3 regions of the Marinobacter sp. R17 genome follow, and region 2 is predicted to be linked to each of the others. Evidence: predicted binding sites of a transcription regulator. Region 2 holds the regulator's gene; each other region holds the start of a gene.

Region 1 (3,277 bases), on a different contig from region 2:
GGCGCATTTATAAGCCGTCGATCATACCACAATCGGGGGCTCAGGGTGACAGGGAAATGACGTCTAAATGAAGCAGGAGGGGGAAATTTCCGGAGGTCGGACGACCTCCGGAGAGAACGCGGATCAGCTGAAGACGACGGTCTTGTTCTCGTGGGTGATGACCCGGTCTTCGATGTGGGCACGCAGTCCCCGGGCCAGCACGTTTTTCTCCACGTCCTTACCCAGGCGCACCATATCGTCGATGGTGTCGCTGTGGTTCACCCGGATCACGTCCTGCTCGATGATCGGCCCCTCGTCCAGGTCCTGCGTCACGTAGTGGCAGGTTGCCCCGATCAGCTTCACACCGCGGCTGTAGGCCTGGTGATAGGGGCGCGCACCGGCGAACGACGGCAGGAAGCTGTGGTGGATGTTGATCACCTTGCCCGCGTACTGCTCGCACACTTCCGGCGGCAGGATCTGCATGTAACGGGCGAGCACGATGACATCGGCCTGATAGCGGGCAAACAGCTCGCTGATCTCGGCAAACGCTTCCGGCTTGTTGTCTTTGGTCACCGGCACATGGTGATAGGGAATGTCGTGCCACTCGACCATCCGGCGCAGATCGTCGTGATTGGAGATGACCGCGGCAATTTCCGCATTGAGCTCCTTGCTGTGCCAGCGATGCAGCAGATCCGCCAGGCAATGGGACTCCTTGGAACACATCAGCACCACTTTCTTGGGCGATGCGGAATCGGCGATGTGCCAGGTCATGTCGAATTCACGGGCAATCGGCTCGAACGCCGCGCGGAACTGGTCAAGACCGAACGGAATGGAACTGGCCTTGATCTCGTGCCGCATAAAGAACCAGCCGGCCTGGTTGTCGGCGTGGTGGCTGGCTTCGGTGATCCAGCCGTTGTAGGTAGTCAGGAAGTTACTGACCTTGGCCACGATGCCGACCCGGTCAGGACAGGAAATCACCAGACGATATGTATGTTCCATGCGTTATCACAGCCATGCGGAAGGACGGTGCTCGCGAGCGTTTGCAGCACGGCCCCTCGTTCGAAATCAGGTCCGGAGGCACAGGCCTCCAACGAAACGCTGCATGATAACGGATTGTCCGGGCCGGCGTAAGCCACCGACCCGACGGGGAATACCGAGACGGTCAAGCGTGTGTCAACTCATCGGTCCGGGCCGCCATGATGAAATCATTGCGGTGCAGCCCGCCGATCTTGTGGGTCCACCAGTACACGGTCACCTTGCCGTACTCCGTGAGCAGGGCCGGGTGATGACCTTCCGACTCGGCCAGCTCCCCGACCTTGTTGGTAAAGGCCAGGGCCTGGGCAAAATCCTTGAACCGGAACACCCGCTCCAGCCGGCGTTCGCCCTCCATCTTCACGACAAACCAGTCCGGCAAATGGCCACTGAGGGTATTGATCTCCTGCTCGGTCACCTCGGGAGCATCGGCGCGGCAGGCTTCGCAGGATTCAGATTTCAGATCTGACATAGCGTCCTCCTTGGTTTGCGAATGTTTCTCAGCATCCTGTTCACACACTGCGCCCGGCTGGCAACCGGGTCAACCCTTTGCAAATCCGTCAGCGCCCAATATACTGTATAAATAAACAGTATCGTGACGAGCAACGCAATGAGTGACCTTCTCGACAAACTGATCGACAACGCCCAGGTCTGGCAAGCCAGCCGCCAGAGACAGACCGTCCGCCCGGGCGCCGAAAGCACCGGCTACGCCGCCCTGGATGCCTATCTCCCCGGCGGCGGCTGGCCGCGGGGCGCGATGATCGAATGCCTGACCGATGCCCCCGGCATCGGCGAGCTGCGTCTGATGCTGCCGGCCCTGCAACGAATGACCCGGGCCGGCCAGACCGTTTTCTGGATTGATGCCCCTCACATACCCTATGCGCCGGCCCTGGCCCGGGCCGATGTGGACATCCGCCAACTCATCACGATCCAGACACAGAGCCGCGAGGACCAACTCTGGACCCTTGAGAACTGCCTGCGCTCCCCCGGCACGGGGCTCGCCATGGTCTGGCTGGACAGCGCCAGGCGCAGCGACATCCGCCGCATCCAGCTGGCCGCCGAAGCCGGTAACAGCCTCTGCATCCTGTTCCGCCACAGCCGTCACGCCGACCAGCAGTCACCGGCGGCCCTGCGGCTGCAACTCACCCCCGGCGAGAATGACGGACAGCTCTGCCCGGATATCCTCAAGCGCCGCGGGGGCTGGCCCGTCAGCGACCTGCAACTGGCCATACCACCCGTCGTGACGCAGCGCCCGGAGCCGGCCAGTAACGTGATCCAAGGCCCCTGGTCACAGTCGCACTGAGGCGATCCATGCTGTGGCTTTACCTGCACTTCCCCTATCTGCTGCTGGAGCACTTCCAGCAGAGCGAGACCGCGTCCCGCCCCATGGCGCTGATCGGCGGGCACCCGCCCCGGATCATCCAGCTCAACCCGGAAGCGGCCCGGGCCGGCGTGGCCGAAGGGCAAAGCCCCCAGACGGCGTCAGCTCTGGCCGACAACCTGCACCTGATTGCAGCCGATATGGAAGAGCAGACCGGTGTACTGGACCAACAGGCCGTCTGGCTGTACCGGCATGCGGCCCGCATCATCCTGTATCCACCGGATGGCATCCTGGCCGAAGCAGGCAGCCTGAGACGACTGCACGGCGGCCTGCAGGGCCTCTGGAAAAAGCTTCGGAGCGAACTGGACCAGCGCCGCCTGACCGCCCATCTCGCCTGCGGCCTGACGCCCCGGGCGGCACGCATCCTGGCCCGGGATCGTCGCGGTCACTGTACGGACGACGCCCAAACCCTGCGCCAGTCCCTCGACACACTTCCCGTCGAAGCCGCCGATCTGGATGAAAAGACCACCGAGCGCCTGCAGCGCATGGGCCTGCACACCCTGGGTCCTGTCCTGGCCCTGCCCGATCGCGAATTGGCCCGGCGCCTGGGACCGGAAACCGCCCAGCACCTGCAGCAGATCGAGGGCCGCGCCGTCGATCCCCAGACCGACTGGCAACCTCCCCCCTACTTCCACCGGCGCCTGGATTTCGCCGAAGACGTGGAGCACAGCAGCGGCCTGCTCTTCCCGCTGCAGCGGGCACTGCAGGAGCTGGATGCCGAGCTCTGCTGGCGTCAGCAACAGACCGACACCCTGCAGCTGGAAATCCGCCACCGCCGGCGACCGGTGACACCCCTGCAGATCCGCTCGACGGCACCGGAGCACCGGGCGAATGCGTTCCTGGAACTGGCTCGCCTGAAACTGGATCGCCATCAGCTGGAAGCCC
Region 2 (3,277 bases):
TTGAGCTGCAGGCCGAAGGCGTAGATCAGGGCTTCCCGGCTGCCTTCGGCACCGGCTTCACGCAGCTTGTCGCAAAGTGTCTCCATGGTTTTCAGGTCGGAGAGGGCCAGCGGCGGGCTGACGATCTCCAGGGGCACGATGCGCTCGGCGGCGGCGTCGATCACCTCCATGGCATGACTGCCCAGCTCCCGGATGGATTCGGGCAGGCGATCGTCCTGCAGGTCCAGGTCCTTGATCGGATCGGAATCCAGCTCGATGGTGAAATCGCCGAGCGGCGAGTCGAGCCGGCTCACGTACCGGGACTCCAGGCGGGGCTCTGCCTCCAGCAAACCCGCGCAGAGATTGACAAGACCGTCATAGGACAGGCCGGATATCTCCACTTCGACACCGACACGGCGTTCATCGCCGTCCCGGTTGTTGCGGATGCTGGGCATCCGGATTACCTGATCCGAGCTCATGTTCACTCCTTGTCTGAAAGCCGGACGAGGGTGTCGCAGCGTTTGCCGCACCCTCCGATCGATCGTCTACAGGCCTGCCAGGCAGGCCACTACTCGCTGTGGGTGACTCTATCACAGCCTCTCAGGCGAGTGCCGCTTAACAGACCGTCATTGCCGGTCCGAGCGTGCGACGCCGCTAGTGGCTGGCTGTTAGACTGAAGGAGGCTCTGGCGAGGGGGTTACCCTGCGTCGGGAGCCGGTAGTGCGCGATCGGGACGGGATGACCCCGCACCCTATGATGACCACTGGAGTAAACATCGACATGCTCGAGCAGACCCTGAAACAGCTAATCGGCCAATACCGACCCGAGAGCCTGATCGTTGCAGGGGATACGGCAGCCCGTATCGGTCGGATCTGGGCCGATCATGCCGGCTCGCAATTGCTGGATCTGAGCGGCGAGTCTGTTACGGGCCTGTCCCGTCAGACTGAAGTGGTCGACCTGGCGCTGGTGACCGACGTGCTGGGGACGCTTTCCCATGAAGACGCCCGGCAGCTGCTGGGTTGGCTGCGCAACGCGGGTGCCCGCCGGGTTGCGGTCAGCGTGCATCCGGACGATGACTGGTCGTTCAACGATATGATCAGCCTGGCCTTCACCCGCTATGCGACTCTGGACGACGGCATCGAACTGTTTACCTACGACATCGCCACCTACAACCGACCCCGGGACTGGAACAATCCCCGTTTCTGGGCCAACCCCGAGAATTGGGGCAAATACCGCTGGTAGCCCGTCATCAAGCGGGAGCGCGCCGACCTGATCCTGTATGAAGTGGGCGTTCGGTCCTCTTTGGCGGCATTTTCAGTGCGCCGGCACCGCGTTAGAGTAAGGACGATGGAAAGAATGTGGCGCCGGCGATGCAGTGGGTCAGCATTTTGCCCGCGGCGTCACGCCGTTATCAGGAGGTGGCTATGGACGAGCAATGCATCAGGGTCCGGATCTCCGGACAGGTTCAGGGCGTCTTTTTTCGTGCCAGTACGCAGGAACAGGCACAGGCGAAAGGCCTCTCCGGGTATGCCAAGAATCTGCCGGACGGGCGTGTCGAGGTCGTTGCCTGCGGTGACGGCGATGCCCTGGATCGTCTGGTGGAGTGGCTTCACAAGGGCCCTGAGCGGGCTCGGGTGGATCACGTGGATGTTGAGGCGGTCGGCTTCCGGAGCCATCAGGGTTTCCGCATCAAATAGTTGTATTCAGGGCTTGGATCCGATTTCTGTATACCGTCTTTACACTGGATGAAATACTGTATATAGTCGCTGATACTGTATATAAAGACAGGTCAACGGCATGAAGCTGACACCAAGACAAACCCAGGTACTGGATGTGATCCGTCGGTCGATCGACGAGACGGGTTATCCCCCCACGCGTGCGGAAATCGCCCAGGAGTTGGGCTTCAAGTCCGCAAACGCCGCGGAAGAACACCTGCGGGCGCTGGCCCGCAAGGGTGCGATCGAAATGGTGCCGGGCGCCAGTCGTGGCATCCGGTTGCCGGAAGCGGAAGAGGATCCGGGCCTGCCGATTGTCGGCCAGGTCGCTGCCGGCAGTCCCATTCTCGCGCAGGAACACATTGACGACTATTGTGCCCTGCAGCCAACCTTTTTCTCCCCATCCGCTGATTACCTGCTGCGCGTTCGCGGCATGAGTATGAAGGACATCGGTATCCTCGACGGCGATTTGCTGGCGGTTCACCGGACCCAGGACGTGCATAACGGTCAGGTGGTCGTGGCCCGGGTTGGCGAGGAAGTCACGGTCAAGCGCTACAAGCGCGACGGCTCCCGTGTCTACCTGATTGCCGAGAATGAGGAATTCGACCCCATCGAGGTTGATCTCACAGAGCAGGAACTGTTTATCGAAGGCCTGGGGGTGGGTGTGATCCGTCGTTCGGATATGCACTGACCACCCGGCACGCGAGCATTCGGAGGTGTCCCATGGAGCAGCTCAGTTTTAACCCGTCACTTTCCCGTCATCCGATGCCGGCGCCTGTTGTGGAGCCGGCCCTGGAACGACAGAGTCGTCGCCAGGAGACGGGCCGCCCGACCGGATCCGTTGATTTCGCGAGGAGCGCGTCGTCCCGCGGAGCATCGGCGCCTCAGGTACCCCAAGGTAATGTGACGGAGATTATCCTGCCGGAAGCGCAGGTGGAAAACATGCAGTTGCTCCTGCCCATGCTGACCCAGCTCAACCAGGAGCGCCGCTGGCTGGCGTGGATTGATCCGCCCCAGGCACTGATGCAGAAATGGCAGCAGATGCACGGTATCGTTGCCGGGGAAATCCTGGTGCTGCGTTCCAGCGATCAGCACGATGCGTCGTCACTGGCCGAGCGTGCTCTGCGGGCCGGAACGTGCCATGCGGTCGTGATGTGGACCGGTGGTGTTATGGGCGCGCCGGCGTTCGAGCGCCTGCAGTCGGCTTCAGCGCAGGGCAACAGTCATGGCGTCGTACTGCGCCAGAGGTAAGCTTTCGCGGGCGTGGCCGTTGAGCGCAGGGGCATTCGGATATCATGGTTCGCTCGGATGGGATGATCCCGGCCTACTGGCGACTTGTGGGCAAATCGAATCGCGCACATTCAGGTCGAGCATGGTAGGCGCTGTTGTTCCGGTTAGTCGGTCGTCGTGGTCGGGTCGCCGATGCTCTGGATGGGTCGTTTTTCAGGTTAGTTGGAGCGGGGGAGGTGGTGTGCGGCGAGCAGCCGCGCTGAACTCGCCACGATGAGAAGCAGGGCCTGGAAGATCCGGCCCTGTCAGTGAAGTGTTCTGGGGGTAACCGGTTTGGCGACCTCGGCCTCGGC
Region 3 (3,277 bases), on a different contig from region 2:
CATGGGCCAGGGTCTGCTCGGTCATGTCGACGCCGCCCAGCATCCGGGCCACTTCCTTGACGCGGCCGTCGTCGTTCAACGTTTCGATCCGTGAGAAGGTGGCGTCCTGTTCGCTGAACTTGCTGACAAACAGATGCTGGTGAGCCTGGGCTGCGACCTGTGGCAGGTGTGTGACGCACAGCACCTGGCCGTTATCGCCCAACTGGCGCAACAGCCGACCAACCACTTCGGCGGTGCCGCCGCCAATGCCCACATCCACTTCGTCGAAGACCAGCGTGGGGATGGTTGAGGTCTGGGCCACGACCACCTGAATGGCCAGGCTGATCCGTGAAAGTTCGCCGCCTGAGGCGACCTTGCTCAGCGAGCGCGCCGGCTGGCCCGGGTTGGCGCTGATCAGGAACTCGACGTCCTCGTTGCCGGCCGGTGAGGGCGCGGCTTTCTCGTGACGGGCCAGTCGGGTGACGAATTGAACGGACGGCATGCTCAGGTGGGCCAGCTCTTCGGCGATACGACCGTCGAGTTCGGCCGCGGCTTTCTCGCGCCGGGCGGTCAGTTCGTCCGCTTTCGATTGCCAGTTATCGTTCAGTTCCGTGGCGTCCGCTTCCAGGCGCTCCAGGCTGCCTTCGCCACCGTCCAGTTGCTCCAGTTCAGTCTGTAGCTGGGTGTGCAGTTCCCCGAGGGTTTCCGGGGAGACCCGATGTTTACGGGCCAGGTCATAAATCGTGCTCAATCGTTCCTCGACTTCTTCGAGGCGAGCTGGGTCGGCGTCGTAGTCTTCCACGAAATGGCGCAGGTTATTGCCGGCTTCACTGACCTGAATCTGGGCCTCGTTCAGCATTTGCAAGGTGTCGGCCAGGGCTGGCACCTCGACCGGCAGCTGCTCGAGCTGTTGCAGGGCCTGCTGGATCAAGCTGGCCGCGCTGGGCTCATCCTCGCTGCACAGGACGGACGCCTGGTGGCAATTGTGCAGGACGGTTTCAGCGTGACTCAGGCGGGCCTGCTCGGCTTCCAGGTTGTCCAGCTCACCGTCTTCCAGCGCCAGGCGGTCAAGTTCCTCTACCTGGTAGCGCAGCAATTGCAGGCGGGCCTCGTTCTCGTCGCGGTTTCCGCGCAACTCTTCCAGTCGCTGCTGGGTCTGGTGCCAGGCTTTCCAGGCGGCACGGACGTCGCTGGCCAGCTTGTCGGCATCGGCAAATTCGTCCAGCAGCTTTCGGTGGGTTTCTTTCTGCAGCAACGACTGGTGCTGATGCTGGCTGTGGATGTCCATCAGCATGCCGCCCAGCTCCCGCAGATCGGCCAGTGGACACGGTTGACCGTTGATGTAGGCGCGGGAGCGACCGTCCTTGCTGATCACGCGGCGCAGGATGCAGTCGTTGTCTTCATCCAGATCATGGGCTTCCAGCCACTCTCGGGCCTCGGCGATGCGGCGCACGTCGAAGCTGGCCGTGATGTCCGCCCGCTTGGCACCGTGGCGTACGGCCCCCGCATCGGCGCGCCCGCCCAGCACCAGGCCGAGGGCGTCGAGAACAATGGATTTACCGGCGCCGGTCTCCCCGGTCAGCGTGGTCATGCCCTGGCGGAACTGCAGTTCGACGCGCTCGGCAATGGCGTAGTTGGCGACGATCAGTTGATTCAGCATGAAAGGCTCCAGTCCTGTTCGACGGTGCTGCCAAGGCGGCGGCGCCCGGCATCTGGTCATATATACAGTACCTGTGAATGTATACAGTATTTTTGCTGGTTGCAAGCAATCGTTGCAAAAGCGGTTGAAAGCCCGGCGAGCTGTCCCCATATCCGCTGGCAAGCTATTCAAGAAGGGCGGCCGAGCCGTCATCGATGATTGATCAGGAGTGACTGATGAGCGCAGAAGAAACCCGTAACCAGAACGTGGAAGACGAGTTGAAAGAGGCCTCTGAGGAGACTGCGCAGGCCGACGCCGGTGCCGGCGAAACCTCGGCTCCGGAAGGCGAGTCGCAGGGTGAATTGAGCGAGGTCGAGGCGCTGCAGGCACAGCTTGCCGAGCAAAAGGATCAGGTCCTGCGGACCCAGGCGGAAATGCAGAACGTGCGTCGTCGCGCCGAAATCGATGTCGAGAAGGCTCGCAAGTTCGCGCTGGAGAAGTTCGTCAAGGAGCTGTTGCCCGTGGCGGACAGTCTGGAAAAGGCCGTTGAAAGCACCGAAGGCAAGGCGTCGTCAGACGACGTTGTCGCGTCCATCCGCGAGGGCGCCGAAATGACGCTGAACCTGCTGATGAACAGCCTGGAGAAGTTCAACGTGAAGCGGGTCGACCCGGTCGGCGAGCCGTTCGATCCGCAGCTGCACGAGGCCATGTCCATGGTGCCGGCGCCGGATGCCGAGCCGAACAGCGTCGTGGCTTGCATCCAGAAGGGGTACACCCTCAATGAGCGCCTGGTGCGTCCGGCCATGGTTGTGGTCGCTCGACCGGAAGACGGCGCAAAAATCGACGAGCAGGCTTGAAAAAGAAACGTCTGAGCCAATATAGGCAGTAAACGGTTCGCAAGCCGACAGAATGACAGCATCCCACGCATGCTGATTCGGGCAGAACAGAGCTTAGGAATAAAAGGAACTGGAGTCATTCAATGAGCAAGATTATTGGTATCGACCTGGGCACCACCAACTCTTGTGTAGCCATCATGGATGGCGACAAGGTCAAGGTGATTGAAAACGCGGAAGGCGATCGCACGACGCCGTCCATCATCGCATACACCGAAGAGGGTGAAACGCTGGTGGGTCAGTCCGCCAAGCGTCAGGCGGTGACCAACCCGAGCAACACCCTGTACGCCATCAAGCGTCTGATCGGCCGTCGTTTCGAAGACAACGTCGTTCAGAAAGACATCAAGATGGTGCCGTACAAGATCACCAAGGCGGACAATGGTGACGCCTGGGTTGAGGTGAAAGGCAAGAAGATGGCGCCGCCGCAGGTCTCTGCGGAAGTGCTGAAGAAAATGAAGAAGACCGCTGAAGACTATCTCGGCGAGAAAGTCACCGAAGCGGTCATCACTGTTCCGGCCTACTTCAACGACAGCCAGCGTCAGGCGACCAAGGACGCCGGCAAGATCGCGGGCCTGGACGTGAAGCGGATCATCAACGAGCCGACCGCGGCTGCCCTGGCCTATGGCCTGGACAAGAAGAGCGGTGACCGCACGGTAGCCGTCTATGACCTGGGTGGTGGTACCTTCGATATCTCCATCATCGAGATTGCCGACGTCGACGGTGAGCACCAGTTCGAAGTGCTGGCCACCAACGGGGACACCTTCCT

Evidence for each region. Region 2 encodes LexA, which represses DNA repair genes until DNA is damaged. Its sites were predicted from a motif close to CTGTNTNNNNANACAG; they were not measured.
Region 1: a site for LexA is predicted at 1,587-1,602, ahead of imuA (translesion DNA synthesis-associated protein ImuA). Genes of this name have one in related genera too.
Region 3: a site for LexA is predicted at 1,692-1,707, ahead of recN (DNA repair protein RecN). Genes of this name have one in related genera too.

Annotation. Positions count from the first base shown of each region.
Region 1 covers NZ_RHGZ01000013.1:9,905-13,181, reverse strand. The annotation lists gene purU (formyltetrahydrofolate deformylase) at 124-978, opposite strand; gene EB809_RS10790 (4a-hydroxytetrahydrobiopterin dehydratase) at 1,142-1,483, opposite strand; gene imuA (translesion DNA synthesis-associated protein ImuA) at 1,622-2,314, shown strand; gene EB809_RS10780 (Y-family DNA polymerase) at 2,323-3,277, shown strand, end outside.
Region 2 covers NZ_RHGZ01000002.1:84,332-87,608, forward strand. The annotation lists gene EB809_RS02345 (amidoligase family protein) at 1-458, opposite strand, end outside; gene EB809_RS02350 (DUF6231 family protein) at 733-1,221, shown strand; gene EB809_RS02355 (acylphosphatase) at 1,404-1,676, shown strand; gene lexA (transcriptional repressor LexA) at 1,777-2,385, shown strand; gene EB809_RS02365 (cell division inhibitor SulA) at 2,418-2,945, shown strand; gene EB809_RS02370 (hypothetical protein) at 3,230-3,277, opposite strand, start outside.
Region 3 covers NZ_RHGZ01000029.1:25,079-28,355, reverse strand. The annotation lists gene recN (DNA repair protein RecN) at 1-1,639, opposite strand, end outside; gene grpE (nucleotide exchange factor GrpE) at 1,855-2,475, shown strand; gene dnaK (molecular chaperone DnaK) at 2,598-3,277, shown strand, end outside.